One region of the Mesorhizobium sp. CO1-1-11 genome, then DNA from elsewhere that is predicted to be linked to it. Evidence: predicted binding sites of a transcription regulator. Region 1 holds the regulator's gene; each other region holds the start of a gene.
What was found. Region 1 encodes LexA, which represses DNA repair genes until DNA is damaged. Its sites were predicted from a motif close to TGTTCNNNNTGTGTTCNG; they were not measured.
Positions count from the first base shown of each region.

Region 2: LB554_RS22995 (ImuA family protein) is a predicted target of LexA. The motif match lies at 8,189-8,206, and genes of this name have one in related genera.
Region 3: uvrA (excinuclease ABC subunit UvrA) is a predicted target of LexA. The motif match lies at 8,720-8,737, and genes of this name have one in related genera.

Region 1 covers NZ_JAIUHE010000022.1:100,188-110,876, forward strand. The annotation lists gene LB554_RS23950 (ABC transporter permease) at 1-261, opposite strand, end outside; gene LB554_RS23955 (ABC transporter ATP-binding protein) at 267-1,046, opposite strand; gene LB554_RS23960 (ABC transporter substrate-binding protein) at 1,105-2,091, opposite strand; gene LB554_RS23965 (GntR family transcriptional regulator) at 2,241-3,014, shown strand; gene lexA (transcriptional repressor LexA) at 3,414-4,157, shown strand; gene LB554_RS23975 (ComEC/Rec2 family competence protein) at 4,151-6,604, opposite strand; gene gltX (glutamate--tRNA ligase) at 6,708-8,132, shown strand; gene gltA (citrate synthase) at 8,316-9,638, shown strand; gene lpxB (lipid-A-disaccharide synthase) at 9,705-10,689, opposite strand, start outside.
Region 2 covers NZ_JAIUHE010000021.1:22,558-33,246, forward strand. The annotation lists gene zapE (cell division protein ZapE) at 1-505, shown strand, start outside; gene LB554_RS22970 (tautomerase family protein) at 545-754, opposite strand; gene LB554_RS22975 (SMP-30/gluconolactonase/LRE family protein) at 916-1,836, opposite strand; gene LB554_RS22980 (hypothetical protein) at 2,118-2,285, shown strand; gene LB554_RS22985 (error-prone DNA polymerase) at 2,370-5,708, opposite strand; gene LB554_RS22990 (DUF6504 family protein) at 5,705-7,183, opposite strand; gene LB554_RS22995 (ImuA family protein) at 7,125-8,165, opposite strand; gene LB554_RS23000 (IS1595 family transposase) at 8,324-9,274, shown strand; gene LB554_RS23005 (hypothetical protein) at 9,440-10,414, opposite strand; gene LB554_RS23010 (DUF6932 family protein) at 10,601-10,689, opposite strand, start outside.
Region 3 covers NZ_JAIUHE010000009.1:30,788-41,476, reverse strand. The annotation lists gene urtC (urea ABC transporter permease subunit UrtC) at 1-982, shown strand, start outside; gene urtD (urea ABC transporter ATP-binding protein UrtD) at 989-1,735, shown strand; gene urtE (urea ABC transporter ATP-binding subunit UrtE) at 1,805-2,500, shown strand; gene LB554_RS12215 (hypothetical protein) at 2,762-2,938, shown strand; gene LB554_RS12210 (GGDEF domain-containing protein) at 2,976-4,124, opposite strand; gene LB554_RS12205 (DUF72 domain-containing protein) at 4,306-5,112, opposite strand; partial or broken gene LB554_RS12200 (GNAT family N-acetyltransferase) at 5,141-5,649, opposite strand; gene uvrA (excinuclease ABC subunit UvrA) at 5,649-8,570, opposite strand; gene LB554_RS12190 (hypothetical protein) at 9,268-9,567, opposite strand; gene LB554_RS12185 (ATP-dependent Clp protease proteolytic subunit) at 9,655-10,260, opposite strand; gene LB554_RS12180 (SRPBCC family protein) at 10,284-10,689, opposite strand, start outside.

The DNA.
Region 1 (10,689 bases):
GAAGGCGGTGCAGCAGCCCGCCGCGAAGCCGGCGACAAGGGCGGCAGCAACGCCCATCAGCGGCGATGCGCCGGCGGCAAGGAGAACGCCGCAGACGCAGCCGCCCAGCGGAAAAGCGCCTTCGCTGGTGAGATCGGGAAAATTCAGCATGCGAAACGGGATCATGATCCCGAGCACGACAAAGGCCAGGATCAGGCTTTGCGCCAGGGTGACCGGCATGATCGCGACGAAGCTGGTGAGAACGTCCCCAACAAACCCCATGATGATCAGCTCGCCAGCAACATGCGATCGGTCTTGACCGAGAAATGGCCGATCAGATCGATAACCGTGACCCTCGCCTTCTCCTGCCCGGCGACTTCCAGGAGCACCCGGCCCGCATCGAGCATGATCACCCGGCTGCCATAATCGACGGCGTGTTGCATGTTGTGGGTCACCATCAAAGTCGTCAGTTTCAGCGCGTTGACGGCGCGCACGGTCGCTTGCATGACGATTTCGGCCGTGCGCGGGTCGAGGGCCGCGGTATGCTCGTCGAGCAGCAGCAAGTCCGGCGATCCGCCGACCGCCATGATCAGCGACAAGGATTGCCGCTGCCCGCCGGAGAGCAGGTCGACGCGCGTGTCGAGACGATTTTCCAAACCGAGACCCAGTATCGACAGTCGTTCCCTGTAGGACGCAAGCCGGGTGGTGTTCAGCCCCGGGCGCAAGGTGCGCTTTTGGCTACGCAAATCGGCCAGCAGCATGTTTTCCGCAACCGTCATGCTGGCGGCGGTGCCGCGCATCGGGTCCTGGAACACGCGCGCCAGTTTCGCGGCGCGCTTGTGCACCGGCATTGCAGTCACGTCGGCGCCGTTGATCAGGATCTGGCCGGAATCGAGGATCAGGGCGCCGGAAATGGCGTTGAGCATGCTGCTCTTGCCGGCCCCGTTGGAGCCGATGACGATGCCGAACTCTCCGGTGGCCAAGGACAGGCTGAGACCGTCCAGCGCGACCTTCTCGTCGGCCTGGCCCTTGTAGAACACTTTGCGCGCGGATCGAATCTCGAGCATCGTTTCTCCCTGACCTCGGGATAGCGGCGCCGACGCCGTCACCCCGGCAGTTCCGATGTTAGTCGACGATGCAGCCGCAATCGGCCATTGAAGCCGGTATCTCGATGCCGAACGCGGCCATCGCCTTGCGCGAGATCGTTGCCATGTGGTCCTTGTAGGCCGGGCGCGACGGCGCGATCGTCTTGGGATCCTTGCCCTTGAGGATCTCGGCGGCGATGTTGCCGGCGTTGACGCCGACCTGCGTGTAATTGACCGCGAAGCTCGCCGGCACGGTGCCGTTACGGACCGCACTGTCATCGGAGTTGACGACCGGGATACCGGCCTGGCGCGCGGCCGCGGAGACAGCGGCGATCGCCGGCTGGATCAGGTTCGAGGCCGGGCCGTAGATCACGTCGGCCTTGCCGGCGAGCGAAGCGATGCGTTGCTGGATGTCATTGACGTTGTCGATGCCGACCTCCACCACCTCGAAACCGGCGGCCGGTGCCGCCGCCTTGATCTTTTCGACCAAGGCAACGTCATTGGCCTCACCGGGATTATAAGGCACGCCGAAGCGCTTGGCGTTCGGCAGCAGCTTCTTGGTGAAGGCCATCACCGCGGCGACGTCCTGCAGATCGCTGGCGCCGGTCATGCCTTCGTCTCCGGCGTCCCATGACGGCACCAGCTTGGCCGCCACCGGATCGGTGACCGCGGCAAAAACGATCGGAATGCCGGAACCGGCGAGCGCTTTCTTGGCGATCTGTGAGACCGGCGTGGTGATGGTGTAGATCAGCTTGGGCTGCTCGGCCTGCAGCTTGGCGATCATCTGCGGCACCAGCGACGCATCGAAATTGGTGTGGCTCTCCGTGTAGACGACGTCCTTGCCCTCGACGAAGCCGTTATCCGTCAGCGCCTTCTTGAAGCCGGCTATGGCGGCGTTCAATTGCGGATGCTCGCCGAAATTGGCAATGCCGATACGGATCTGATCGGCCGCGGCACTGCCGGCACTGACCATCAATGCGCCTGCCAGGGCCAAGCCCGACAACCAAGCGGATTTCGACTTCAACATCATTTCCTCCCAGATTTGATCAGGGCCGCTTGGAAACGCGGCGGCTACGGCGATCATGGTGAGTCCGCCGGTCTGTGTCAAACATTATATATAATTGTTGCTGTGACCCAATATCATATATACTTTCGCCAGACGACGGATTGATCACCATGCGGGATGAAACGAGTTCCACAAAAACGGAAGCCGCCTATCAGCTGTTGCGGCGCGACATCCTGACCACGCGCCTCATGCCCGGCGCCCCGCTCAAACTGAGTGCGCTGCGCGGCACCTATGGCGTCGGCTGGACACCGTTGCGCGAAGCCCTGTCGCGGCTCGAGGCCGAACGCCTGGTCACCGCCATCAGCAATCGTGGTTTTGCCGTGGCTCCGGTGTCGCGGGCCGAGCTGGAGGATCTGGCACGCGCCAGGATGGTGGTCGAGATACCCCTGTTCCTCGAATCGATGGAAAAAGGCGGCAGGGAGTGGGAGGATGCCGTGGTCACCGCCTACTACCGGCTCTCGCGTTGCAAGACGGCGGTCGACGATCCCTCGGACGCGGCCGTCGACAGATGGGACGAGAACCACGAGGCCTTCCATGCGGCGCTGCTGAGCGCCGCCACATGCGACTGGCTGTTGCGGTTCCGCTCGACGATCTCGGATCAGCTGCGCCGGCATCATCGCTTTCTTGGTCTGGCGCCGACACTGCGGGCCGCGGCCGGCCTCAAGGATGGCTATGAAGAGGCAATCGAAGCGCTGCGCGAAGCGATTGCGATCGAACACCATACCGCGATCATGGAAGCGGCGCTCGACCGTGACATCGAGCGGGCCAAGGCGCTGATGACGGCGCATATCGGCTACACACTGCACGTCTATGTCCACAGCGAAGACAGCGGCGCTACCAGATACGCCGCTCGCGCCGGCAGCTTGAAGGCGGGTTCGGGATAACCTCAGCGACGCCTATTCGAACGCGCTGGCCGGTGCGCCGAACGCCCGGATCCATGGCCGCCCGAAGCTACCAATCGTTGGCATTTTGGTTTCGTTTCGTTCCGCGAATAATGGCTCCGCGAATTATACGTCCCCCCGAGGAGAACCTTCCAACTAGCTGATGCCAAAGCCTCGTCGGCGGATGGGCCACAGGCCATTAACCAAAACGATTTCAATGCGCCTGCCGATGGCGGAAAGGGCTGGTTGCTGCCCGCCGTCGCGGGCAAAAAACTTCCGACCCCTTAACAAATTCATTAAACTTTAAACGGTTGCAGAACACAACTGGAACAGATAGTGTTTGTTCTGGGTTTGTTTTTTCGATTCTGGTTCAACCTTTCGTTCAATGTCTTGGGGGCCGCCATGCTGACACGCAAGCAACATGAACTGCTGATGTTCATCCACGAACGGCTCAAGGAAAGCGGGATACCGCCTTCCTTCGACGAGATGAAGGAAGCACTCGATCTTGCCTCCAAGTCGGGGATCCATCGCCTGATCACGGCGCTGGAGGAGCGCGGCTTCATTCGCCGGCTACCCAATCGGGCACGCGCGCTGGAAGTGCTGCGGCTGCCGGACTCGATCGCGCCGGGCCTCAATGCGGCAAAGAAGTTCTCGCCAAGCATCATCCAAGGCAGCCTTGGCCAAGGCAGCGCCGGACGCCAGATCAGGCCGGCCGCTGCGCCTTCGCGCCTGCCCGCGGCCGGCAACGACGACGATGCGGTTTCAGCCGTGTCCATCCCGGTCATGGGCCGTATCGCCGCCGGTGTGCCGATCGATGCCATCCAGCATCAGACGCATTCGATCTCGGTGCCGCCGGACATGATCATGGGCGGCGAGCACTATGCGCTGGAGGTCAAGGGCGACTCGATGATCGAGGCCGGTATCTTCGATGGAGACACGGTCATTATCCGCAATGCCGACACGGCAAGCCCGGGCGAAATTATCGTGGCACTGGTCGACGAAGAGGAAGCGACGCTGAAGCGGTTCCGCCGCAAAGGCGCTTCGATCGCGCTCGAGGCCGCCAATCCAGCCTACGAAACACGCATTTTCGGGCCGGACAGGGTCAAGGTACAAGGCAAGCTGGTCGGGTTGATCAGGCGCTACTGAGCCGGCTTGCCATCGGGCTTGTCGGGTTTTTTGTACGGCGGCAGCCCCCTCGCCTCGCGTGAGAATTTTCGCTGTTCGTGCCAGGGCCGGTATGGTCCGTCGACGGCGAATGCGATCGCGGCCCGGGTCGTGGCCGACTGGGGATTGAAGAAGACGGCAGCGCTTCCCTTGCGGGCGAGCTGCCGTTTGGTGACGACGAGAACCAGTGGATTGTGGCAGACGTCATAGGCGGTTGCGTCATTGACGATGATCAGGTCGGCGAAAGCGCAGGCTTTCCAGGTGGTCTTGCGGTCCTCGACATAGGCAATGATCGCGCCGGAAGGGTGCCTGGCAAGGCACAGGCCTTCGCGGCAGTAGAAAGGCGATCCTGGCGGCAGGTCGGTGGGACTGGCAACATCGAATTGCCCGTCTGTCGTGTCGAACATTTCCGGTTTGACGATTGTTTCGGAGATCAGGGCGCGCTTCCAGTTGTCGGTTGCGAATTCGTTCGGACGTTCCTGGTTGACGGCCAGTTCGCCATTGCCGATCGGCAGCGCGACCAGCCGCGCATCTTCCGAGATCAGCACATCGGGCGCGCGCGTGTGCGACACAGTCAACAGGCCGGCAAGCGCGAATGGCAGCGCCGCGAACCGCAGCCATGTCGTCGCCATCGTCGCGATAACCAGCGCGACGGTGACCAGCAGCACGGATTGCTGCGAAATCAGCCCGACTCCATCGACCGGAGAGCGCTCCGATATCCACGCCGACACGGCGATCATTGCTGTCAGGCCCTTGCCCATAAGGTAGAGAGCCGGCCAATCCAGTCCGAATGGCATCAGCAGGGCGCTGGCGACGGCCAGGAACATCACGACCGACACGATCGGCATCACGGCCAGATTGGCGAACAGGCTGAGCGGCGATACCCGCTGGAAATGCCAGATGGCAAACAGTGCCGTGGCGCTGCCGGCGATAATGGACGTCATGGCCAATCCTCCTGTCGCCAGCAGGAATTTTCGCGTCAGGAATCCCGCCAGGGAACGCTTTGGCGGCGGTGGCCGCGTCTTTCCTGCATGGTGATCGGCCCAGCCGGCATAAGCGCCAACCAGGGCCGCGGTCGCGGCGAACGACATCTGAAAGCTCGGGCCGACAACCTCGTGAGGCGAGACCAGGATCACGGCGATCGCCGAGATCGCCAGATTGCGCATGGTCAGGGCAGCGCGATCGAAGAAGACGGCAATCAGCATCACCGCCAGCATGATGAAGCTGCGTTCGGCGGCAACGACGACACCGGAAATGATGAGATAGGCGGCGATCGAGAACAGTGCGGCGGCGGCCGCGTATTTCTTCACCGGCCGGCGCGCGGAAAAGTCTGGAAACAGCGCGAAGGCACCACGCAGCAGACCCATGATGGTGCCGGCCACAAGCGCCATATGCAGTCCCGAAATAGAGATGATGTGATAGATGCCGGTACGCCGCATCGCTTCATTGATTTCATCGGGTATGCCGGCGCGCACGCCGACGATCAGCGCCGCCGCGATCTCGCCTTCAGCGCCGCCGACGCTGCCCCTGATGTGGTCGGCGATGGCTTCGCGGGCATTTTCGATGCCTGAAAAAAGGCGAGCCGATAGCGGCATCTCACCGTCGTCGGCGGAAACAACCGTTGGATTGCCGAGAAAGAAGCCGCTGCCGCCGATGCCGGCGAAATAGCTGTCGAAAGAGAAGTCGTAGCTGTCCGGCCGCACCGGGCCGGTCGGCGGCAACAGTTTGGCGTAGCCTGTGATGAGCGAGCCGGCGGTCATTCCCGGCGGTATCTTGCGTGCGGAAAGCCGGACCCTTTCCGGCGCATAGCGCAGTTTTGGCCGGGCGGTCGAAATCACGTCCATGGTCAGCCGGATGCGGCCGCTCTCCATCTCTTCGAGCGAGACCACGCGGCCGGTCAGTTGCGTGGAGATTTCCGAACCCAGCATCCGGGTTCCGGCTCGCCATGTTTCGACCTTCGCCGCGAGCAGGCCCAGCGCGCACAACAGCACTGCCATGAGACACAGATGGGTTTTGGGCCAGGAACGCGAGACGAAGGCACAGACCGCCATCAGCACCACGACCGCGACGGGCTTTGCAAAGTCGGGCTCGGACGCCAGCGAGAAATAGGCGATCGCCCCAACGGCCAGACAGACCGGCACCAGCAGGAACGCGATGCCCCGGTCGAGTTCAAGCTCCGCCGCCCGGGCCACGCCATGGCGCAGGCGAGGCAAGGATACCAGGCCGATTTGCCGGCGCACGCGCACGATCCTGCCCGCGGCAGGAGCCGGCGCCGGCGCCTGCCCACCTGCCTGCAGCGACCTGGTTTCGGGTGCAGCCACGAGCGGAGATGGCAGTGGGATCGTCGCAGGCGCCGCAAACAGGGATCGCTCGCTGACGCCGATAGCGGCATCCTCGCCCCGATCCAAGCCCCGGCCTCGTCCAGTCATCGGGTCTGCCCCTTGCGCCCTCGACGTCCTATGCTACATGAACGCGCAACGCGCGAAAGTCCGCACGCTCTGCACCCAGCTTCAGACGTTTTCCGAGAGTTCCATGCCCGACAAGGTCATCACCCGTTTTGCCCCCTCGCCGACCGGCTATCTGCACATCGGCGGCGCGCGCACGGCGCTCTTCAACTGGCTCTATGCAAAGCATACCGGCGGCACGATGCTGCTGCGCATCGAGGACACCGATCGCGAGCGTTCGACCGATGCGGCCACATCGGCCATTCTCGATGGCCTGACCTGGCTTGGCCTTTCGTGGGACGGTGACGCGGTCTCCCAATTCGAGCGCGCGCCGCGCCATCGCGAGGTGGCCGAGGAGCTGGTGCGCCTGGGCAAGGCCTATTACAGCTACGAGACTTCAGCCGAGCTCGAGGCAATGCGCGAAGCTGCACGCGCCAAGGGCCTACCGCCACGCTATAACGGCCATTGGCGTGACCGCGACCCGTCGGAGGCGCCGTCCGGCGTCAGGGGCGCCATCCGCATCAAGGCACCGGCCGAGGGCGAGACGGTGGTGCAGGACCGGGTCCAGGGAGACGTGCGCTTCCCCAACAAGGATCTCGACGACTTCATCATCCTGCGTTCGGACGGCAACCCGACCTACATGCATGCCGTCGTCGTCGACGATCACGACATGGGCGTCACCCACATCATCCGTGGCGACGATCACCTGACCAACGCCGCCCGCCAGACCGTGATCTACAACGCCATGGGCTGGGACGTGCCGTCGATGTCGCATATCCCGCTGATTCACGGCGCCGACGGCGCCAAGCTGTCGAAGCGCCATGGCGCGCTCGGCGTCGAAGCCTATCGCGCCATGGGCTATCTGCCGGAGGCGCTGCTCAATTATCTTGCGCGGCTCGGCTGGAGCCATGGCGACGACGAGATCATGTCGATCGAGGACATGGTCTCGTGGTTCGACATTGGCGACGTCAACAAGGGCGCGGCGCGCTTCGATTTCGCCAAGCTGGAAGCGATCAACGGCGCGCATATGCGACGTATGGCCGACACCGAGCTGTTCGATATCTTTATCGCCACCTTGCCCTATCTGGAGGGCGGCCCGGCGATGGCGGCGCGGCTCAACGAGAAGAACAAGGCGCAGCTGCTGGCAGCACTTCCGGGCCTGAAGGAGCGCGCCAAGACGCTGGTCGAGCTTGTCGACGGCGCCGCCTTCCTGTTTGCCGCGCGGCCGCTGCCGATCGACGACAAGGCGGCACTCCTGCTCAATGACGACGCGCGCAAGATCCTGCGTGGCGCTCACGAAGCTTTGAAGTCGCTGTCAGGCGACTGGACGGCGGCCACGGCCGAGGCCGCGATCCGCGACTTTGCGCTGGCTGGCGGGCACAAGCTTGGCGCCGTGGCCCAGCCGTTGCGGGCTGCGTTGACCGGCAAGAGCACGTCACCGGGCGTATTCGACGTGCTTGCCGTTCTGGGGCGTGAGGAAAGCCTGGCGCGCGTAGCGGATCAAATCGATTAGGAGCAAACTGGCCCAAGAAGATTGGCATTGAAAGGCGGGTTTCGCAGTGCAACATTAGGCCTTGGCCCAATCTGGCACGCACCTCCTAGAATGCGGTGGCGAATACGCGCATTGCGGTGATTTCGACGTGTCGCTCTGCGGATTTTGCCTTTGCCGGCATGAGGAAACAAGAAGGAGTTTGCAATGACCGAAGCTGCGAAAAAACTGGATGTGGGCGGCCAAGAGGCCACGGCAACGCTGGAATTCGCCGGCAAGACTCACGAATTCAAGGTGCGAAGCGGCTCGGTCGGACCTGACGTCATCGACATCGCCTCGCTCTACAGCACCACCGGCGCCTTCACCTATGACCCCGGCTTTACCTCGACGGCAAGCTGCGAGTCGGAGATCACCTTCATCGATGGCGACGCCGGCATCCTCCTGCATCGGGGCTATCCGATCGACCAGCTGGCCGAACATGGCGACTTCCTCGAAGTCTGCTACCTCCTGCTCTACGGCGAATTGCCGACCAAGGCGCAGAAGGACGATTTCGACTACCGCGTAACGCGCCACACAATGGTGCACGAGCAGATGTCGCGCTTTTTCACCGGCTTCCGCCGCGACGCGCACCCGATGGCGGTGATGTGCGGCGTGGTTGGCGCGCTGTCGGCCTTCTATCATGACTCGACCGACATCTCCGACCCGTACCAGCGCATGGTTGCCTCCATGCGCCTGATCGCCAAAATGCCGACGATCGCGGCCATGGCCTACAAGTACCACATCGGCCAGCCCTTTATTTACCCGAAGAACGATCTCGGTTTCGCGGCAAACTTCCTGCACATGTGCTTTGCGGTGCCGTGCGAGGAGTACAAGATCAACCCGGTGCTGGCGCGCGCCATGGAGCGTATCTTCATCCTGCATGCCGATCATGAGCAGAACGCTTCGACCTCGACCGTTCGCCTCGCCGGCTCCTCGGGCGCCAACCCGTTCGCCTGCATCGCCGCCGGCATTGCTTGCCTGTGGGGTCCGGCCCATGGCGGCGCCAACGAAGCGGCGCTCAACATGCTGGGCGAGATCGGCCATGTCGATCACATCCCGGAATTCATCGCCCGCGCCAAGGACAAGAACGATCCATTCCGCCTGATGGGTTTTGGTCACCGCGTCTACAAGAACTACGATCCGCGTGCCAAGATCATGCAGAAGACGGCGCATGAGGTTCTGGGCGAACTCGGCATCAAGGACGATCCGCTGCTCGACATCGCGATGGAACTGGAAAAGATCGCGCTGACCGATCCCTATTTCATCGAGAAGAAACTCTACCCGAACGTCGACTTCTATTCCGGCATCACGCTGAAGGCGCTGGGCTTCCCCACCACCATGTTCACCGTGCTGTTCGCGGTGGCCCGCACGGTCGGCTGGATCGCCCAGTGGAAGGAAATGATCGAGGATCCACGCCAGAAGATCGGCCGTCCGCGCCAGCTCTATACCGGTGCGCCGGAGCGCGACTACGTGCCGATCGCCAAGCGCTGAGACAAGTGAGTAGTGAGTAGTGAGTAGTGAGGTTGGAGAGTTTGCTAACTCACTACTCACTACTCACTACTGCCTACTCACTCGCTTGATACACCCCATCACCACCTGCGCCGCGATCTCACCGGACGGTTTGTCCGTTGCCATGCGCCGTGAAATCTCGGCGAACCCGTCTTTCTGCCAGGCGCGCATGCCACTGTCGGCCAACAGCGCTTCCAGCTGGCGTGCCAGATTGTTCGGTCTGACGTATTCGTCGTAGAACTCCGGGATCAACGCGCGATCCGAGATCAGGTTGGGCAGCAGCGCCGACCAGACGGATACGAAATACCGCGCCACGGCGCGTGCGACAGGGTCGAGCCGGTAGCAAGAGATCATCGGCACGCCGGACAGTGCCAGTTCCAGGGAGACGGTGCCGGACGCGATCAACGCCGCGTCGGCCTTGCCGAAGGCCTGCCATTTGCGTTCCGGCTCCAGGATAATCTCGGGTTTTTCATCCCAGCGCGTGACCGCGGATCGTACGGTGTCCGCGACATGCGGCACCGTCGGCAACATCAGCCGAAGCCGATGCCCGCGTGCCCGCAGCATCGACACGGTCTCACCGAACGGCTCGAGCAGCCGCCGCACCTCGCCGCGCCGCGAGCCGGGCAGGACAAGCAGCGTCTTCACGCGGTCTGGTGAAAGATCACGCGGCTGGGCCTGCGCCCTGGCGGCCGACAGCACGCCTGGATCATGCGTCAGGCGATGGCCGACATAGGTGCCGGGCGGGCCACCCAGCCTATCGAGCTCCTTCACCTCGAACGGCAGGATGCACAGGATGTGATCGACATACGGCTTCATCGCCACCGCCCTGCCCGGCCGCCATGCCCAGACGCTCGGGCAGACATAGTGGACGATCGGGATCGTCGGGTTGGCGGCGCGCACCTTTTTGGCGACGCGCAGCGAAAAATCGGGGCTGTCGATGGTGACGAGGCAGTCCGGCTTGGCATCCGCAACCAGCCCCGCCAGCTGACCGATCCGCCGCATCAGGCGCGGCAGGTCACGCAGGACGGCGCTG
Region 2 (10,689 bases), on a different contig from region 1:
CGACCAGGCGCTCGACGAGGCCTGGCAGGCGATGACGCGCGGTGCGCCGACGGCCGAGACCTCGCTGACGCTGAAGGGACGCAAGGTGGTGGTGCCGGCCGCCGCTGGTGACGCGGCGCGTTTCACCTTCGCCGACCTTTGCGAAAAGCCGCTCGGCGCGCGCGATTACCTGGCGATCGCCGGGCGGTTTTCGACTGTTTTCATCGACCGTGTGCCGGTACTGGGCGAAGGCAAGCGCAACGAGGCCAAACGCTTCATCCTGTTGATCGACACGCTTTACGACCATCATACGCGGCTGGTGGTGAGCGCCGAGGCGCCACCGCACGCGCTTTATGTGGCCAAGCGCGGCGTCGAGGTGTTCGAATTCGAGCGAACCGCATCGCGGCTGATCGAGATGCAAAGCCGCGACTGGCTGGAGAGCTGGGCGAAGCGCCGGCCGGGTGAAGGTACGGTCGGCCGACGCACGGCAGGCGCGGACACGGACGCCGCACCTTCACCTTCCTGAGCAGAGCCCAGGATTTACGGCGCTCATCGCGCCTTGGGATTATTTCTTGCCTCTCAACGTCTCCACGTCGGTCTTGCCGACATACCAGTCGCGGGCGTTGACTTCCTCGAAGACCACCCAGACATCGTCGTTGCTAAGCCCGGTGGCGTCCATGATGGCCGCCGTGACTTTCCTGGCGATGTCAGCCTTCTTGCCGGCCGGATCGGCGGCGATCACTTCCTTGACGATGCGGATGTTGACGAATGGCATGACGCCCTCCCCTTGAATTGTGTCTGATACCGCCGACATGCGGCTTCGACTCCGCCCCGGCGAACCGCAGGATGGTGGCTCCGGAAGCCGCGGCGAAGCGGGCGCTGTGGCTACCCGCAAAACGGCCAATAAGGGACGCCAGAGAAGCGTTTCCAGCAGACTCAATAGGTCTTGGCCCCATTCACCATCAGCCGCACCGAATAAAGCGAGGTGGTGCCGGCGATGTAGAGACAGTTCAGCTTGGCGCCGCCGAAAACGCAATTGGCGGTCACCTCCGGCACCTTGACCTTGCCGATCAGCGTGCCGTCGGGATCGTAGCAATGGATGCCGTCGGCGGCACTCGTCCAGATGCGCCCATCGGCGTCGAGCCGGAAGCCGTCGAACAGTCCGGCCGTGCAGTCGGCGAACACCTTGCCTCCGGAAACCTTCTTGCCGTGCTTGCCGACGTTGAACACCCGCATATGCGCCGGGTTCTCGGCGCCATGCGTGCGGCCGGTGTCGACGACATAGAGCAGGCTTTCGTCGAGCGAGAAGGCAAGGCCGTTCGGCCTGACCATGTCGGTGATGACAGCCTCGATATCGCCCGTGTCGGGATCGACCCGGTAGACATGGCAGGCGCCGATTTCACTCTCGGCTTTGTCGCCCTCATAGTCGGTGTCGATGCCGTAGGTCGGATCGGTGAACCAGATCGAGCCGTCGGACTTCACCACCGCGTCGTTGGGCGAGTTCAGCGGCTTGCCCTTCCATTTGGCGGCGATGGTGGTGATCGAGCCGTCATGCTCGGTGCGGCTGACGCGCCGGCCCGAATGCTCGCAGGTGACCAGCCGGCCTTGCCGGTCGACGGTGTTGCCGTTGGAATTGCCGGAGGGCTGACGGAAGACACTGACGCTGCCGTCCGTCTCGTCGTAGCGCATCATGCGGTTGTTCGGAATGTCCGACCAGACGACATAGCGGCCGGCGGCGAACCAGGCCGGCCCTTCCGCCCACCGGCAGCCGGTGAACAGCTTCTCCACCTGCGCGTTGCCGTTGAACAGGCGCCCGAAACGCGGATCGAGAACTTCATAATAATCTGCGGCCGCCATGTTTCCTCCAGGCATCAGGTGACATTGGATCAAGCCAGCCCGCAATCGATCTGGCAAGACGGGGTAACGCTAATTTGTAAGACAAAATGGAAGGCGGCTCGCCTGCCGGCCCGGCCCGCGCGTCGTGCGGGAGCTTGGAAGCCATTAACCGGCTATGCGCTGGCTGCAATGGTGCATTGCAACATCTTCTTTTTGCAACGCATCATTCCTATGTCATGATCCGTACCGATCAAGGGAGGAAGAAACGGCCGCGCCGAATGCGGCACAGAAGGAACCTTGCTATGATCTTCAACGACCTCGTGACCCGCGCTCGCACCAGCATCGCCAAGCGCAAGCACTACAATCGCCTCATCGCCGAAATCGACAGCTTCTCCAGCCGCGATCTGGCCGACATGCGCGCCGACCGTTCGGAAATGCTCTACCAGATCCACAAGCAGATCTACGGCTGAGCAACTCGTCACGTTTGTCGTCCTCGGGTGGCCGCGACGGAGCTTCGCTCCTGCTCGCCCGTGGATGACGAAGGTGGGGCGGGCCTACTGAAAATTACGCCCTTTGGGCATGACCCTCTCCGCCTCTTCCGACAGCGTTGCGAGATCCCGTCCGTCTTTCAGCATCGCGGGCCGAATTGCGGGTTGGCCGGAGCGGTCCGAGGGATCGGCGGCCGGCAGTGCGGCCGCACCAACCTTCTCCAGCAGCACGGTCAGCCAGGGCGTCAGGTCCTCGATCTTCTCGGCGACGATATGGACGACACCTGATTCCGACTGCAGTTTCCCGGTGACCTTCACAAACCGGGCACCCATGACGATGGGCCGGAAACGGGTGAAGGTCCTTTCCCAAAAGATGACGTTGGCGACGGCCTTGTCGTCTTCCAGCGTGAGAAAGATCGCGTTGCCCTTGCCGGGGCGCTGGCGCACCAGCACCAGCCCGGCAACGGAGACCCGCCTGCCGTCGCGCACGGAAGGCAGGCTGGCATTGGGAGTGATGCCGGCGCGGTCGAGCCGCTCGCGCAGGAAGGCGACCGGATGCGCCTTCAGCGACAGGCCGAGCGAGCGGTAGTCATGGATGACATGCTCGCCGAGCGGCATTTTCGGCAGCTTCGTTTCGGGCTCCAGCTCGCGCAGGCTGAGCGCCGGCTGGTCGAACAGCGGCAGCTTCTCGGCGGCACTCTTCCCGTCGAGCGCGCGGACCTCCCATAGTGCCGCGCGGCGGTCGAGGCCGATGGAACGAAAGGCGTCGGCCTGCGCCAATTTCTCGATCTCGTCGACATTGAGGCCGGAGCGCAGCCAGACATCCCGGACCGTCGAGTAGCCGGCGCCGCGCCGCTCGACGAAAACCTCCATGCGTTCCTTGGAAAGTCCCTTGATCTGCCGGAAGCCGAGCCGCACCGCATGCTGAGTCTCGATGACACCGCGCATTTCGGCATGACGCGGCAGGATGCGGGCCGGGTCGAAAAGCGCCTTTTCCAAAGTGCAGTCCCAGACGGAGAAATTGACGTCGACCTCGCGGATGTCGACGCCATGGTCGCGGGCGTCGCGCACCAGCTGCGCCGGCTGATAGAAGCCCATCGGCTGCGAATTCAGGATCGCGGCGCAGAACACGTCCGGGTAGAAGGTCTTGAACCAGCAGGAGGCATAGACGAGCAGGGCGAAGGAGGCGGCGTGGCTTTCGGGAAAGCCATACTCGCCAAAGCCCTCGATCTGCTTGAAACAGCGCTCGGCGAAGTCCTTCGTGTAGCCCTTGCTGACCATGCCGTCGATCATGCGCTGGCGGTAATTGCCGATCGTGCCTGTGCGCTTGAAGGTGGCCATGGCGCGGCGCAGTTCATCCGCCTCGCCCGGCTTGAAGCCACCGGCGACGATGGCGATCTTCATCGCCTGCTCCTGGAACAGCGGCACGCCCAGCGTCCTGCTGAGGATCGCTTCTAGTTCAGGTTTTTGATACTCGGCCGCCTCTTTGCCCTGTCGCCGACGCAGGTAAGGGTGGACCATGTCACCCTGGATCGGACCAGGTCGAACAATCGCCACCTCTATGACAAGGTCATAAAAATCTTTTGGTTCGAGCCTTGGCAGCATCGACATCTGGGCGCGCGATTCGATCTGGAAGACCCCAAGCGTATCGGCTCGGCAGATCATTTTGTAGACCTGCCTATCCTCGGGGGGCAGGGTGGCGAGCACATAGGGCTGCCCATACGCATCCCGTGCCTTTGGATAGTGATCCGTGAGCAAGGTGAAAGCGCGCTGGAGGCAGGTCAGCATGCCGAGCGCCAGGATATCCACCTTGAGGATTTTCACCGAATCGAGATCGTCCTTGTCCCATTCGACCATCTTGCGCTCGTCCATCGCCGTCTTGACGATGGGGACGATCTCGTCGAGCCGGTCCCTGGTGATGACGAAGCCGCCGACATGCTGGGAGAGGTGGCGGGGAAAGCCCATGATCTCGTTGGCGCGTTCCATCACATGCCGTGACACCGGATCCCTGCGGTCGAGGCCGCCGGCCCTGGCTTCCTTCTCGCCGAGTTCCGAGGTCGACCAACCCCAGATCGAGCCGGAGAGAGACGCCCTGACATCCTCCGAAAGGCCCATCGCTTTCGACACTTCGCGCAGCGCCGAACGGCCGCGATAGCTGATGACGGCGGCGGCGAGTGCCGTGCGTTTGGAGCTGTATTTCGTATAGATGTACTGCATCACCTCTTCGCGCCGTTCATGCTCGAAGTCGACGTCGATATCCGGCGGCTCGTTGCGTTCCTCGGAAATGAAACGCTCGAAGAGCGTGTCGATCTTGTCCGGCCCGACCTCGGTAATGCCAATGCAGAAGCAGATAATCGAATTGGCCGCGGAGCCGCGGCCCTGGCAGAGAATGCCTTCGCCTCGGGCGAATTTGATGATGTCATGGACGGTCAGGAAATAACGGGCGTAATTCAGCCGCTCGATCAGGGCGAGCTCTTCCTGGATTCGTTTTATCACGCTGGCGGGGATACCGCCGGGAAAGCGCCGGGCCGCACCTTCCCGAGCCAGTCGCTCCAGCTCCGCCTGCGGTCCGAGACCCGATTCCGTCGGCTCGTCGGGATAATTGTACTGAAGGTCGCCGAGCGAGAAGGTCAGCTCTTGCGCAAACCGCAGCGTCTCCGCCAGCGCTTGCGGATACCGGCGGAACAGGCGCGCCATTTCCAGCGGCGGCTTCAGATGGCGTTCGGCATTGGCGGTCAGTTCCAGCCCCACCTCGGCGACCGGAACATTGAGGCGGATCGCGGTCAGCACGTCCTGCAGCGGGCGCCGTTCGGCCGTGTGGTAGAGCACATCGTTGGTCGCCATCAGCGGGATGCCGGTGCTCTCGGCGAACGCCGCCGCCTGCTCGATCCGGAAGCGATCATGGCCGGCATAACAGGGTGAGACGCCGAGCCGCAGGATCCTGCCGAAGCGACCCCTGAGTTCACGGAGCAAAGCCAGACTGTCTTGCGCGCCGGCCGCCAGATCGGGCAGGACCGCCAGCGACATCCGGTCCCCCCATTCGAGCAGGTCGTCGCGCCGGAGCAGGGTGGCGCCCTTTTCGGTCTCGTCACGCAGATTGGCCTGGGTGAGCATGCGGCACAGATGGCCCCAGCCCGCACGGTCCCTGGGATAGGCGAGAATGTCCGGCGTGCCGTCGCCAAAAACCAGCCGGCAGCCGGGATGGTAGGCAAGCTTTTCGACCTTGGCCTGCTGCCAGGCGCGCACCACGCCGGCGACGCTGTTGCGGTCGGCGAGCCCGATCGCGGAGAAGCCCATGAGCTTGGCCGCGACCACCAGCTCCTCGGGTTTGGAGGCGCCGCGCAGGAAGGAGAAATTCGACTGGATGCCGAACTCCGCATAAGGAATGACGGTCAGCGCGTTCATGCGAAGACCCCATGCATGAACCAGCGCGGCGGGGTTTGCGAGACGCCGCCGTAAAGGCCTTGCCGGTAGAGCCAGTAGCGGCGGCCACCGGCATCCTCGATGCGGAAATAATCGCGTGTCGACGCCGCCGCGTCGCCCGGCGCCTCGCGCCACCATTCGGCGGCGATGCGCTCCGGCCCTTCGGCGCGCGTCACACGGTAAAGCGCGCGGCGCCAACGAAAATGCAGCGGCGGTCCCTCCGGCATTTCGGTGGCCGGCACCTCGATGGGCTCGGGCGAACGGAACAGCCGGATCGGTCGTTCCGGCGGGAAGATGGTCATCGGCGCCTGCATCCTGTCCGGCTTCTTGGGTGGTGTGGTCCGGCGCGGGGCTTCGGTGAAGGGAATGACGGCGACGGCGCGTTCCGGCAGGTGGCTTTCCACGGGAACCGGCTGCAGAACCGCGCCCTCGCCGAGGCGGACGCGGATACGGTCGGCGAACAGGGCGATGTCGGCGCCGTCATCGGCCGCTTCGCCGGTCAGATCGGTCTGCTGCATGTCGAAAGCGGCGACGGCCAGCACCGAGAGGCGCACCAGGTCGAAGCCAAAGCCGGCATCGATATGCTGCTCGAGTGCCGCCAGCCTTTCATGGAACAATTTCCGGATCAGCAAGGGTTCGCGCATCGGCCGCGAGGTGCCGAGCGCGATGCGGCTGACGGCGCCGTCGACGCGAAAAAGCAGTAGCGCCAGGCTCCTTGCGCCTTCGCCGCGGCGTTCGAGGTCGGTCTTCAAGGTCGTCGCCAGCATGCCCACCAGCCGCTCTATCTCCTCCGTCAGCGTGACGGGCTCGGCGAGATGACGCTCGACCGAAAGCGGCGCGACGGGAAGACGCGGTGAGATCGCCTCGTCGAGACGGCCAAGCGCCTGGTCGAGGCGCTGGAGCAGCAAAGCGCCGAAGCGGCGGGCGAGCGGCGCGCGCGGTGCCGCCATGACGGCACCCGCCGTGCGCAGCCCCACGCTTTCCAGGCTGGTACGGGTTTCCGGCGCTATGCGAAGGGCGGCCAGCGGCAAGGGCGCGAGCAGGGCTTCCTCCTCGCCTGATGGAACGATGCGGTCGCCGCAAAAGCGGGCCGCCGCCCAGGCCGCCCCGGGCGTGCCGGCAAGCCCGGCGCGGACGTCGAAACCCTGCTGGAAGAAGCGCGACAGGATTTCGTCCAGCATGGCGCGTTCGCCGCCGAACAGATGGGTGCAGCCGGTGACGTCGAGGAACAGGCCGTCGATGCCGTCCAGCGCCACCAGCGGCGTGTAGCGGTCGCACCAGTCGGCAAGGCCCTCGAGCAGGCGCCGGTCGGCCTCCGGATCGGCTTCGACGATGTCGATCGACGGATGCATGGCGCGCGCGTCGGCAATCCCCATGTCGCGCTTCAGGTGCAGCGCCTCAGCCCGCGCGTCGAGGGCCGAGATGCGCTGCGCGTTGCCCTGGCGATGGCTGATCACGAGCGGTGGATGAGATGGCTGCGGATGATCCGGCGGCCGGGAACGCCAGGATTTCCCCAGACGCTGCCGCAGGATCCTTTCGGTCGCGAGATAGGGAAACCACAGGGACAGGATTCTCTGCCCATTCGTTGCTTGCCCTGCTTCTTTCCTCGCCCCTTCTTTCATCGAATCTGCGTTCATCGGGGTTCCACTCCAGTGTGAATTGTCCAGGCAGGGCCGTGCGGCTCTTGCCGATGCTGATGGTGAAGGCCGGGTGGCCGATCGAGCCGGCGAGCGGCCCGGCGACTGTTTCGCGCGGCACGGCCGGCGCCGAAGCGACAATCAGACGAACAGGCGCCGCCGTCGGTTCGGGCTCGGCCGCTTGTCGCAGCAGGAACACCGGCCGGCCGGCACCTTGCGCCCGCGCATGCAGGCGGCGTGTCGCGGTCAGGTCCAGCCGCTGCGGATTGCCGCGGATCTCCAGGATGACGGCTGCAAGCGCGGTCATGCGGGCCGCCTCCTCGGCGATCCACAGCGCATCGACAAGCCTGGGCGCCTCGGAAAACAGCAATTGCTGGGGCTCGATGCCGAACGAGGCATGCAGCCCCCTGGCATAGGGAAAGCCGGCCTCATGGAAAATTTCCGATGTCCCGATCCACAGGATGGGCAGCCCCTGCGCCTGGTTGAGGATCAGGCTGACGATCGACAGAGCGAAACCGGCGACGGCGCCCGCATCGCGGGTTTCCAGGCCATGGATTTCGGTCAGGGCGGCTTTCGGCAGGCCGCCGCTGAGCGCGGCATCGAGCCGCTCGATGCCGATGGGCAGGAAAGCATCCGGCAAGGCCGCGGCAAGCCCGCGCCGGACGATCGTCAGATCGCTGCCGGCGTCAGCAAGGGGCGCGCCAGCCGGCGCCTGCAGGCGCTCGGGCAGTGTTCCCTCGATCTTCGCGATCTGGCGGCGCAGGGCAAAAACAGTCTCCCGCGCCACGGCGGTCATCGCCATGACGGTCAGCTTTCACTCACGATTGTTCCTGTTATGTTCCTATAGATTCCAGAGGGGATCGGAAGAGTCAAGCAGAGTCATCAAGGAATTTATTCCGCATATTATACTTGACGTACCCACGTTTCGGGATTAGAAAGGAGACACAAGGAGTTGCCCCGATGTCCGTCCTTTCCGATCCCCACTTCCACGACGAAGCCGAAGCCTACAAGTTTGTGGAGGCCAGGATTTGGCCGAACGGCCCGGTTTGCCCGCATTGCGGCGGCTTCGAGCGCATCTCCAAGATGGAAGGCAAGAGCACCCGGATTGGCACCTACAAGTGCTACCAGTGCCGCAAGCCCTTTACCGTGAAGATCGGCACCATCTTCGAAGCCAGCCACGTCAAGTTGAACCACTGGCTACAGGCGATCTTCCTTATCGCGTCGTCCAAGAAAGGCATTTCGAGCAACCAGCTTCACCGCACCCTTGGCGTGACCCTGAAAACCGCTTGGTTCATCTCGCACCGCATTCGCGAGGCCATGCGCGACGGCAAGCTTGGTCCGCTCGGCGGGAACGGGATGATCGTTGAGGCGGACGAAACCTACTTTGGCAAGACCGCCGAAAAGCCGGCGCTGCGCACCGATGGCAAGACCCCGTTCAAGTTCAAGAGCCGTGGCGGCCCCTCCGGCAAGCGCGCCGTGCTTGGCCTTATCGAGCGTGGCGGCAACGTGCGCACCTTCCATGTTGCGCAGGCCACCAAGGTCAACGTTGCCGAGCTGGTGACTGATAACGTCCACCACGAAAGCACTCTCTACACCGACGAAAGCCGCCTCTACACCACCATGGGCGATCACTTCGCCGCTCACGATAGCGTCAAGCATTCGGCTGGCGAATACGTGCGCGGTGTGGTGCATTCGAACACCATCGAAAGCTATTTCAGTATCTTCAAGCGCGGTATGCGCGGGACCTACCAGCATTGCGCAGAGAAGCACCTTCACCGCTACCTTGCGGAATTTGACTTCCGCCACAATTCACGCGTAGCCCTTGGCGTGAATGACGTAGCGCGCGCCGATCGCATCCTTGATGGTGTCGTCGGAAAGCGCCTGACCTATCGAACGACTAGTGCGAGGTGAGGCACCCTATGGCGTCTGGCGACCGTCCAAATACCGCCCCAAAGCCAAGCGGAAAAAAGGCAAAGCCACTTAGTCAGAAAGAGCAATCCGAGCGGTTCAAGGAAGCCGCTCGGGAGCTTGAGGCTGATGAAAGTGGGGAAGCCTTCGAGTCGGCAGTCGACGCGATCATCCGCCGAGCAGCGGCGGACCGAGAGCGATAGAAAGTGGATCCAAAGGAAGCGGATTCAGCCTTCTGAGTACGTTTTTGACCTCGCGTACGTCTGTAGCGTAGTGCTGACGTTCAATCATGCTGATGTCGGCGACATAGGGAGCGGGAACGCGGTTCTGCGCAATCAATGAGAATTGATCGTCAAGCTTGCCTTTGTAGGACTCTCCATCAGGAACCACAAAATGGAAGGTCTTGGCATTGACGTCTATGCCGACCAGAGTTCCCGCAACCGATATTGGAATGGTTTTCTCATCCGAAGTTCTATCAATGATTTCGGCGATCTTTTCCAACTTAGAACGGGCAATCACCTGCCCTCGCTCTACCCCGTCAGACCGCTTCCATCGAATATCCGCAGCGAACCCACCTTTGACGGTGGCCTTCGACCAGTCGTGGACGCGCTTAACGACCGCGCGACCAAGATTGTTGGCAATGTCCTTGACGTTATCAACGTCAGACACATCCATGATCTGATAGAGTGCGTCGATTGGCTTGTCCAAGTTCCCTTCGATGAAATCGCGCTCGCTTTTGGCAAGTAGAACAATGCCTAGCGAGCCGCTGTAGGAAAACGCAAAGTCGAGAGTGCTGGCGGCCTTAGCTTCCGCCCCGATAACAGCATTCGACTTCGGCCCATTGGCGAATGCGTCGTAAATCTGGCTGAAGAGCAACTGATATTCCAAGAACGAACTTGCCACGTGCTCCAAGGCATAGCCGTCGCCAAATTCAGGGGAAAGTCGGTAGTTACAAACCTCGATATGATTGATCGCAGCTAGCCTGTTCAAGTCCGACCGGGCCTGCTCGGCCAGCCGACGCATCGACGCAAGATTGATTTGAAGCCCCCGATCCTGCGGCGCGCGCTGAAGCGCCGCCTCTAGACGAGAGACGGACGCATGGGCCTTCTTTGCTCTATCCGCGACGTAGGAATAGTCCGACATCTGTCTCATATAGCGTCAGGACGACATAGCCCTTTAGCCACTCCTTGCTGTGTTCCGCTCCGTACACTTCATTCCAAGAACTCAGTTCATCCAGCTCCGTTCCAAAGATTGGGTGGTCTCTTGGCCACCTGGTAAGCACGAAACTGTCGATGTTCTCACCATAACCTGCCACGGTTAGTTTATCAATCAATTTAAACTGATTTTCATCAACAGATTCAACGACTTCATTACTATCACTATCGTGATGTCAAGGTCGTCGGGGTCTGGTTTCGTCG
Region 3 (10,689 bases), on a different contig from region 1:
CGGCGGCTATGCGATGGGAATGTATCTGATGCGCCAGATCGGCTCGCGCGGCGTCTACGGCAACCCGATCCTGCCCGATTTCATGGTGTTCCTGAACTACAAGGAATTGCCCTGGTTCTGGACCGGTTTCGACCATTTCTGGTTCGCCGCCATCATGGTGCTGGCGGTGCCCGGCCTGCTTGCCTTCATCTTCGGCTGGTTCGCCTTCCGCAGCCGCGTCACCGGTGTCTACCTCTCCATCATCACCCAGGCGATGACCTATGCGCTGCTGCTTGCCTTCTTCCGCAACGACATGGGTTTCGGAGGCAATAACGGCCTGACCGATTTCAAGGATATTCTGGGCTTCAACGTGCAGGCCGATACCACCCGTTCGGCACTGTTCGCGGCCAGCGCGGTGATGCTGGCACTCGCCGTTTTCATCACCTGGGCGATCGTCGGCTCCAAATACGGCAAGCTGCTGATGGCCGTGCGCGACGCCGAGAGCCGCACGCGCTTCCTCGGCTGGCGGGCGGAGAACGTAAAGCTGTTCGCTTTTACCGTTTCGGCCGTCATGGCAGGCATTGCCGGCGCGCTCTACGTGCCGCAGGTCGGCATCATCAATCCAGGCGAATTCGAGCCGGCCAATTCGATCGAGGTGGTGATCTGGGCGGCGGTCGGCGGCCGCGGCACCATTGTCGGGCCGATCATCGGCGCGTTGCTGGTCAATGCCGGCAAATCCTGGTTCACCGGCGTGCTGCCGGAATTCTGGCTGTTCGCGCTCGGGGGCCTGTTCGTCGCCGTCACCTTGCTCCTGCCCAAGGGCATCATCGGCATGTGGGACAGCTGGCGCGGCAATGCCAGGGCGCTGCGCGTGGCGTCCCTGGCTGAAGAAGCCGGCGCCGAGGTTGGCATCGCGTCCGCGACCTCGAAGCCCGCTCGCTCGCCGGCTAGAAACCCAGGCGAGTGGTCCTGGTCCGACCCCGAACCGCAGGCGGCGGAGTAAGCGACCATGAGCAAATCCAACACTATCCTCTATCTCGACGGCGTCTCAGTGTCCTTCGACGGCTTTCGCGCCATCAACAATCTGTCCCTGGTGCTCGACAAGGGCGAGATGCGCGCCATCATCGGCCCCAACGGCGCCGGCAAGACGACGATGATGGACATCGTCACCGGCAAGACGAGGCCGGATGAGGGCGAAGTGTTCTTCGACGGCCAGGTGGACCTGACCAGGCATGACGAAGCCGAGATAGCCATGATGGGCATCGGCCGCAAATTCCAGAAGCCGACCGTTTTCGAAAGCCACACGATCGAAGAAAACCTGATGCTGGCGCTGAAGGGGCCGCGTTCGATCTTCCCGGCGCTGTTCCATCGCCAATCGCCCGCCGAGGCGCGGCAGATCGATGACATCCTTGGCATCATCCGGTTGGGCGACAAACGCAGGGAATTGGCGGCCAATCTCAGCCATGGGCAAAAACAGTGGCTGGAGATCGGCATGCTTCTCGCGCAGGACCCGAAGCTGCTGCTGGTCGACGAGCCGGTGGCCGGTATGACCGATGCCGAGACCGAGGAAACCGCGCGGCTGCTCAGGGATATCGCCCGTGACCACTCAGTCATTGTCGTCGAACACGACATGCATTTCGTCCGCGAACTCGGCGTCAAGGTTACCTGCCTGCATGAAGGCTCGGTGCTCTCGGAAGGGACGCTCGATTTCGTTTCGGCCGACGAGCGCGTCGTCGAAGTCTATCTGGGGAGATGAGCATGCATTGGCGGGTTCAATTCCATCGCTTCGATCTGTCTTTGCTGAGGTTCTGGAGAAGGCGCTGACATGCTCGAGGTTTCCAATGCCACGCTGCACTACGGCGCCGCCCAGGCGTTGCGCGGCGTATCGCTGAAGGCGGGCGCCGGCAAGATCACCTGCGTGCTCGGCCGCAACGGCGTCGGCAAGACCAGTTTGATGAGATCGATCGTCGGCCACCACAGGCTGACGAGCGGAAGCGTTGCCTTCGAGGGGAAGGCGCTCGACCGGAGCGCGGCGTATGACCGCGCCCGGTCGGGCATCGCATTCGTTCCGCAGGGCAGGGAGATCTTTCCGCTGCTCAGCGTGCGGGAAAATCTCGAATCCGGCTTCGCGCCCTTGAAGCGCGCCGACCGCAACGTGCCGGCGCACGTCTTCGAGCTGTTTCCGGTGCTGAAGCAGATGCTTGGCCGCCGTGGCGGCGATCTTTCCGGCGGCCAGCAACAGCAGCTCGCCATCGGCAGGGCACTCGTGATGCGGCCGAAGCTGCTGGTGCTCGACGAGCCGACCGAAGGCATCCAGCCCTCTGTCATCAAGGATATCGGCCGCGCCATACGCTATCTGCGCGACCAGGCCGGCATTGCGGTGCTGCTGGTCGAACAGTATCTCGATTTCTGCCGCGAACTCGCTGACGAGGTCAACATCATGGATCGCGGCCAGATCGTCCACACCGGCCCAGCGGAAGATTTAGACCGGGCTGATGTCCGCAAATTCCTCACGGTCTAGAATCGGCGCCAGACTTCATTGAAGATTTGAAGTTATTGGCAAGACCAATATTTCCTACATCCATCATCTGCGTCTCTGGCACATGCAATATCGCATGCTAGTGTTTCCGTGGCTTTGTGAGTCGGCCGTTTCCGTATCAGTCTGGTTATCGCAGATCGCGGCGCGGCAAAGGCCCTGCAAGTTCCACGCAAGCAAGGCTTCCTACCTTCCCGATCTGATTGTCGTTCAAACGCGTTTGGGCACACAGGCTAAGGGACAGCCATGGAACGTTACGTCGAAGACTACCAGAAGCGGCGGCTTACCGAACGCGTCGACATCATCGCCGCCATCAACATTCTGAGGTCACAGGGCTGTGACTACGACGACCTGATCGAGGAGATCACCAAGGTCTTCTATGTCGATCTCGATACCTTCAATGAAATCGTCATGGCGGCCTAATGCATGTCGCCCGGCGGGCTTGGCATGATACGCGCGTTTAGCTCGCGCGTCGGAATGGCGAGGCGGTGACGCGGTTGCGACCTCCCCGCTTGGCGTCATAGAGCGCCTTGTCGGCGGCGCTGAGTACCTTGTCCAGGCTGATGCCCTCTTTGCTGCCAAACGCAAATCCGGCGCTGACCGTACAGGTGAGGGAACCGGTTTCGGTTTCTATCAGTCGCGTCGCGAAAGCCGCCCGGATACGCTCGGCTGCTTCCTCGACCGCCTCCGGCAGCGTGCGCTTCAGTACCAGCGCGAATTCCTCGCCGCCCATGCGCGCGGCGACGTCGGCCGGCCGAAGGTTGGCTACCAACTCGTTGGCGAACACCCTCAGCACTTCATCGCCCGCCGCATGGCCGAATTCGTCGTTGATGGTTTTGAAGTTGTCGAGGTCGAAGACGACCACCGCGGTAAAGGCGCCGACCGGGACATGGCCATGCATGTCGAACAGCGCGCGCCGGTTGAGCAGGCCGGTCAGGGAATCCGTCTGGGCGTTGCGATGGTGGTGCCTCGCCAGACGCCCCTGATTGAGGGCAAGCGAGAGCGCGCCAATACCTGTCATGCTGGCGATAACCACGACGAGGCTGAGCTCCTCGGCCCAGTTGCTTGGTGCATGTCCGAGCACCAGTTTTCCTTCCCAGGCGAGAACCATGGCGCAGAGCCCGAAGGAGGTGGCCGTGGCCGAATAGAGCGCGGTGATGCCGATCGTCAGGGCGGGTGCCTCATCACGGCCCTTCCAGTATTCGAAAGCCGTGGCGAACAGGAGCACGGCGGCAAACATGTTCTCCGCCACGAAGCCGAGGCCATCGTAGCCCAGAGCCATGGGGGGCAACGCTATCGCCAGGGAATAGCAACCCCACAGGGTCCGCGGCAGTGGCGAGCCGCCGGTTCGGAACTGATAGGCCGCACCCAGCATCGTCGAAAAGCCGATCAGCAGAAACGCCGAGGTGGCGATGCCGAGCAGGCGTCCCGGCATCCCGATATAGGCGTCATAGATAAAAATATCGCCGACCACGAACACCAGGCTGATCGCCCATGTCAGCAGGAATTTTTCCGAGCGGGCGGTCAGCCACATGCCGAACAATGTCAGGCTGAGGCAAGCGGCCGAGAAACCGACGGCCAGCAGAAGTGAAGTGTAGTCGAGCGACATGCCCTCTTTCCCTGCCGGCGGCGGTCCCAGCTCTGCGGCTTGGCGTCGGCGCATTCATGCGGCAAGGAAGTGTCGATAAGGTTACGATCGTGGCGAAGATGCCCAGGAACAGGCGCTTTGCTACGCTAATACGCACAGGCTATGCGCCTATTGTGTGTAGCTGGAACCGACTGATGCCTTTTCAGTCGGCTACGCGCCTCATCAATGCCATCGCCCCGAACGGCGCCCGCACCTTGCCCTCGGTGATGAAGTAGACGAACACGTCGCGCGGTTGGACCGGCGCGTCGCTGGCAGGGTCGGCGCGCCGCAGATCCGCCGGCTGCTTGCCTTGCGCCCAGATCTTGGCCCGCGCCGCCCATTCGTCGAGGCCCTTTGGCGTGTAGCAGTCCGGATTGTCATCCGAGCCGGTCTGCAGCCGGGCGTAGATGAAATCGCCAGTGATGTCGGCGATGTCAGGATATTTGGCATGATCGGCATAGACGATCGCCGCCTTGTATTTGCGGGCGAGCGCTGGGAATTCCGGCACGATGAAACTGTCGTTGCGCACTTCCAGCGCGTGGCGCAGCGCGACACCATCCTGCTTTTCCGGCAGCAGCTTCAGAAACGCCTCGAAATCGTCCGGATCGAACTTCTTGGTCGGAGCGAACTGCCACAGGATCGGTCCCAGCTTGTCGCCGAGCGCGGCAACGCCGGAACCCAGGAAACGCATCATCGATTCACCGGCCTCGCCCAGCACGCGCCGGTTGGTAACGAAGCGGTTGCCTTTCAGCGAATAGACGAAATTGTCAGGTGCTTCGTTGGCCCATTTGACGAAGGTCGGCTCCTTGAAGCTCGAATAATAAGTGCCGTTGACCTCGATGCTCGGCACCTGCCGGGTAGCGTATTGCAGTTGCTTGGCCTTCGACAGTTTCTCGGGGTAGAAGGACGTGTCCCAGGGTTCGAAGGTCCAGCCGCCCATGCCGGCGCGGATTGTTCCCGATTTGCTCATTGTCGTCCTCCCAGATTTCTAGTGGCGATCAGGCCGTGGTGGACCTGTTGTCGACGGGTTTGGCCATGTCGACGAGTATCCACCCTGGCCGGTAGGGATTGGGCCGGCGACCCGTTTCGCGATAGCCGTAAGCGAGATAGAGCGCGATGTTTCGTTCCATTTTCGCATTGGTGTAGAGCCGTATCTCCGGCAGGCCCCACTGCCGCGCCTGCTCGTCAGCGTGCTTCAGCAATGCAATACCGAACCCCTTGCCTGGAAGGCAGGCGACACCGCGACGGAGAAGATCATCGCGTGATCTTCATGCCGCTCCAGCGTGATCACTCCGGCAAGTTCATCACCGCTCTCCAGCAGCCAGACCTGGCCCTGGGCAATACGCGGCGCGTAGTCCTCGGTAACCGGGATCGGCGGTGCATCGAGTATGGCATTGTAGGGAGCGTAGGCGGCTTGCGTCAGCGCGACGATTGCGGCGAGATTTTCGGGGCCGGCAAGCCTCACCCCAAAGCTGCTCTGGACCGTGATGAGATCATCCTTACCCATCACTCCGCCGCTTCGCGTTTGCCTCCGGGGCGTCGCTCCAGCAGTTCCTTCAGGAACTGGCCGGTGTAGCTGCGCTTTTCGCGCACGATCGCTTCCGGCGTGCCCGAGGCGACCAGTTCGCCGCCGCCATCACCGCCCTCGGGGCCGAGGTCGAGCACCCAGTCTGCGGTTTTTATCACTTCGAGATTGTGCTCGATGACCACCACCGTATTGCCTTGGTCGACCAGTTCATGCAGCACTTCCAACAGCTTGGCGACGTCGTGGAAATGCAGGCCGGTGGTCGGCTCGTCGAGGATGTAGAGCGTCTTGCCGGTCGCCTTGCGCGACAGTTCCTTGGCGAGCTTGATGCGCTGCGCTTCACCGCCGGACAGCGTCGTCGCCTGCTGGCCGATGTGGATATAACCAAGGCCGACCTGCTTCAGCGTCTCCAGCTTGTCGCGTACGCCGGGTACGGCGGCGAAGAAATCGACGCCTTCCTCGACGGTCATGTCGAGCACGTCGGCGATCGACTTGCCCTTGAACAGGACGTCGAGCGTCTCCCTGTTGTAGCGCTTGCCATGGCAGACGTCGCAGGTGACGTAGACGTCGGGCAAAAAGTGCATCTCGATCTTGATGACGCCGTCGCCCTGGCAGGCCTCGCAGCGGCCGCCCTTGACGTTGAAGGAGAAACGGCCCGGCTGATAGCCGCGCGCCTTCGCTTCCGGTAGACCGGCGAACCAGTCGCGGATCGGCGTGAAGGCGCCGGTATAGGTGGCGGGGTTCGAACGCGGCGTGCGGCCGATCGGCGACTGGTCGATGTCGATGACCTTGTCGAGGAACTCCAATCCCTCGATGCGGTCATGCTCGGCCGGATGTTCGCGCGAGCCCATGATGCGGCGCGAGGCCGCCTTGAACAGCGTCTCGATCAGGAAGGTCGACTTGCCGCCGCCCGATACGCCGGTGACGGCGGTGAAGGTGCCGAGCGGGATTTCGGCGGTGACGTTCTTCAGATTGTTGCCGCGCGCGCCGACGATCTTCAGCCGCCGGTTTTTCTTCGCCTCGCGGCGCACGCCGGGCGTTGCCACTTCGAGCGCGCCCGACAGATATTTGCCGGTGATCGAATTGGGGTTGGCCATCACCTGCTGCGGCGTGCCCTGGGCGATGATCTCGCCGCCATGGATGCCTGCGGCCGGACCCATGTCGACAACGTAGTCGGCATGCAGGATTGCGTCCTCGTCGTGCTCGACGACGATCACGGTGTTGCCGATGTCGCGCAGGTGCTTGAGCGTATCGAGCAGGCGCGTGTTGTCGCGCTGGTGCAGGCCGATCGACGGCTCGTCCAGCACGTAGAGCACGCCGGTCAGGCCTGAGCCGATCTGCGAGGCCAGCCGGATGCGCTGGCTTTCGCCACCCGACAGCGTGCCGGAATTGCGCGACAAGGTGAGATAGTCGAGCCCGACATCGTTGAGGAAGCGCAGACGCTCGCGGATTTCCTTCAGGACGCGGACAGCGATCTCGTTCTGCTTGTCGTTGAGCTGCGCCGGCAGGTCGGTGAACCATTTGTCGGCGTTGCGGATCGACTGTTCCGTCACTTCGCCAATGTGCTTGCCGGCGATCTTCACCGCCAGCGCCTCCGGCTTCAGCCGGTAGCCCTTGCAGACCGGGCAGGGCGTTGCCGACATGAAACGCTCGATCTCCTCGCGCATCCAGGCGGATTCGGTCTCCTTCCAGCGGCGCTCGAGATTGGGGATGACGCCTTCGAAGGTCTTGGTCGTCTTGTAGGAGCGCAGGCCGTCATCATACTGGAAGGTGATCTCGCGCTCGCCGGTGCCGCGCAGGATCGCTTCCTGGGCTTGCGCTGAAAGATCCTTGAACTTGTCGCCGAGCTTGAAGTCGTACGCCTTGCCCAATGCCTCGAGCGTCTGCGAGTAATAGGGCGAGGTCGATTTCGCCCATGGGCTGACGGCGCCGTCGCGCAGCGACACGTTCTCGTCCGGCACCACGAGGTTGGGGTCGATGGCGCGCTGGCTGCCGAGACCGTCGCAGGTCGGGCAGGCGCCAAACGGGTTGTTGAAGGAGAACAGCCTGGGCTCGATTTCCGGAATGGTGAAGCCGGAAACCGGGCAGGCGAACTTTTCCGAGAACAGGATGCGCTCATGCGTCTCGTTCTTCGACTTGTTGACCGAATCCTCGCCAGTCTGGCTGGCATCGAGCGGCCTGTCGGCGAACTCGGCCACTGCCAGCCCCTCGGCCAGCTTCAGCGCCGTCTCGATGGAGTCGGCAAGCCTTGTGGCAAGGTCGCCGCGAACGACGATGCGGTCGACGACGACGTCGATGTCGTGCTTGTATTTCTTGTCCAGCGCCGGCACATCGGCGATTTCATAGAAGACGCCGTCGACCTTGACGCGCTGAAAGCCCTTCTTCTGCAACTCCAGCAGTTCCTTGCGATATTCGCCCTTGCGGCCGCGCACGATGGGCGCCAGCAGGAACAGGCGCGTGCCTTCCTCGACGGCCAGCACCCGGTCGACCATCTGGCTGACCGTCTGGCTCTCGATCGGCAGGCCGGTGGCCGGCGAATAGGGCACGCCGACGCGGGCAAACAGAAGGCGCATATAGTCGTAGATCTCGGTGACGGTACCGACCGTCGAACGCGGGTTCTTCGACGTGGTCTTCTGCTCGATCGAGATGGCCGGCGACAGGCCGTCGATCTGGTCGACGTCGGGCTTTTGCATCATTTCGAGGAATTGCCGGGCATAGGCCGAGAGGCTCTCGACATAGCGGCGCTGGCCTTCTGCATAGATGGTGTCGAAAGCAAGCGACGATTTGCCGGAGCCCGACAGGCCGGTCATGACGATCAGGCTGTCACGCGGCAGGTCGAGATCGACATTCTTCAGATTGTGTTCGCGCGCCCCGCGAATGGAAAGATATTTATGGTCGGCCATGTCAGGTCGCCGCCTCAGATCTGGAATTTGTGGGATAGGCGGGTTTCCCCGGCCATTCCCTATGTAGTTATTTTTGCCGCCACGTCGAGAGACGCCACAATTCTCGACAGAAGTCGTTTAACCGCCTTTCGCGCGAGGGGGCAAGCGGAAAGAACAAAGACCGAACACGCTCCTGACAAAGCTGTGCGGAAGCTGACCCGAACGTAAGCTTCCGGCGATCACATTTTTCCGTAACCGGCTATTGATGGTTGACGCGGCCAACTCACGGGAGCAGTCTTGCGAAGTCAGCGAAGCCGGCCGTCTATCGATGGCCTCGCCGCCCCAAGGCGGCCTGCGAGACGCCGCAGGCATTTGCGATTTGCGCTTCACGACGACAATGTCGCAACGGACAAGAGGAGCGGAGCATGACGCCACCGGATAGTCCCCCAGGGCTTCAGTTGTTACTGGAGCCGCGGCAGGCATAAGTGCCAAGGGCAGGCGTTTGCGCCACCCGACAAACCGTGACCTGCCGTATCCCTGAAAATCAGAGACTGCTAGTCGGATCGTCGGCTGAATGCCGCGAAGCATCCGAAATCAAACGCCGGCAGTACACTCCCGGCAAAAATGGGTTTGAGATCCAGAAAAGCCCCGCCCGTTTGCCCAAGGCACGGCGGGGCTGTTCTTTTGGCGGGCTCCAGTTGGAAGGCCCGATCTTTGCCTATCTGGGTGGCTTGGTCCCGCCAACTCCGACATCGACGGTGATGCTGCCGGAAATCCTGACATTGGTATTGCCGATCTTGAACTGCCCGTTGCCGCTGCTGGGGAACGCGTCGTCGGGTTCGGGCACCGGGGCCGGCTTGGCGATGCGATAGCCGCCGGTTACGCCGGGCAGGGCGCCTTTCCGAACCGACGACGAGGCCTCGTCGGCAAGTGCCGACCTGGACACAAGGCCGACGATGGCAAGCACCATGGCGGCCGTGACACGGTGCGATGTTCCTGATCGATGAGTGTCGGTCATCCCCTTGTTATAGGGGCCTGCCGCCACCGGAACCAGAGCGGGATCGTCAAATCTTCGACAAGCAGCAGGGTTTGACTCACTCTGGTCCTACGCAGCCTTTTTGCGGGTGTCGAACACATGGTCGACAATTCCCCACGCCTGGGCCTCGCGGGCGGTCATGAAATGGTCGCGGTCGAGCGTGCGTTCGACGTCTTCATAGCTGCGGCCGCAATGCTGGGCGTAGAGTTCGGTCATGTGGCGTTTGGTCTGGCCGATGCGTTCGGCGTGCCGCTGGATGTCGGAAGCCTGGCCCTGGAAGCCGCCCAGCGGCTGATGCAGCAGGATGGTGGCGTTGGGCAGGGCGATGCGCCGTCCGGCCGTGCCCGCCATCAGCAGGAACGATCCCATCGATGCTGCAAAGCCCATGCACACGGTCGACACCGGGCAGCTGATATACTGCATCGTGTCGTAGATGGCGAAGCCGCTGGTCACCATGCCGCCCGGCGAGTTGATGTAGAGCGAGATCTCCTTCTCGGGATTGTCCGACTCCAGCGACAAAAGCTGCGCGCAGACCAGCGCCGAGACGTCGTCGTTAATCTCCCCGTTGACGAAGACGATGCGCTCGCGCAGCAGCCGCGAAAAAATGTCGAATGCGCGTTCGCCGCGGCTCGATTGCTCGATTACCATCGGCACAAGACTGGCAACACCGCTCATTTTCTGTCTCCAATTTTCCGTGTTCAAGCCGCGTGCAGCAGCAGAAGGCGTGGGGTGTTCGCGGCTATAGGCGTGCCGGTCCCGTGCAGCGAAAGTCGGCAGCCTGCCCCCGCCATGGCCACGGCCGGCATCGCCTTGCGAGCAAAGCCGTCATGGAGGATGCGCAGATGCGTGCCGCCGGAAACGGTTCGGGCGAGTGTGAAGGTGACGGTGCTGTCGAGTGGGTGCGCGGCATCGTCCGACCGCTCGCGCCAGGAATAGCGCAGCAGGCGTTCGGGCTCGGCATCGAGAATCTCGCATTCGATCGCCGCGTCTTGACCGGCGAAGGCAAAGCGGCTGCCGGTCTGCGGCCTGATGTCGTTGGGCATCATCCAGGCGGCGAGCAGTTCCGGCACGGTCAGCGCCCGCCAAACCTTTTCCGGCGGCTCG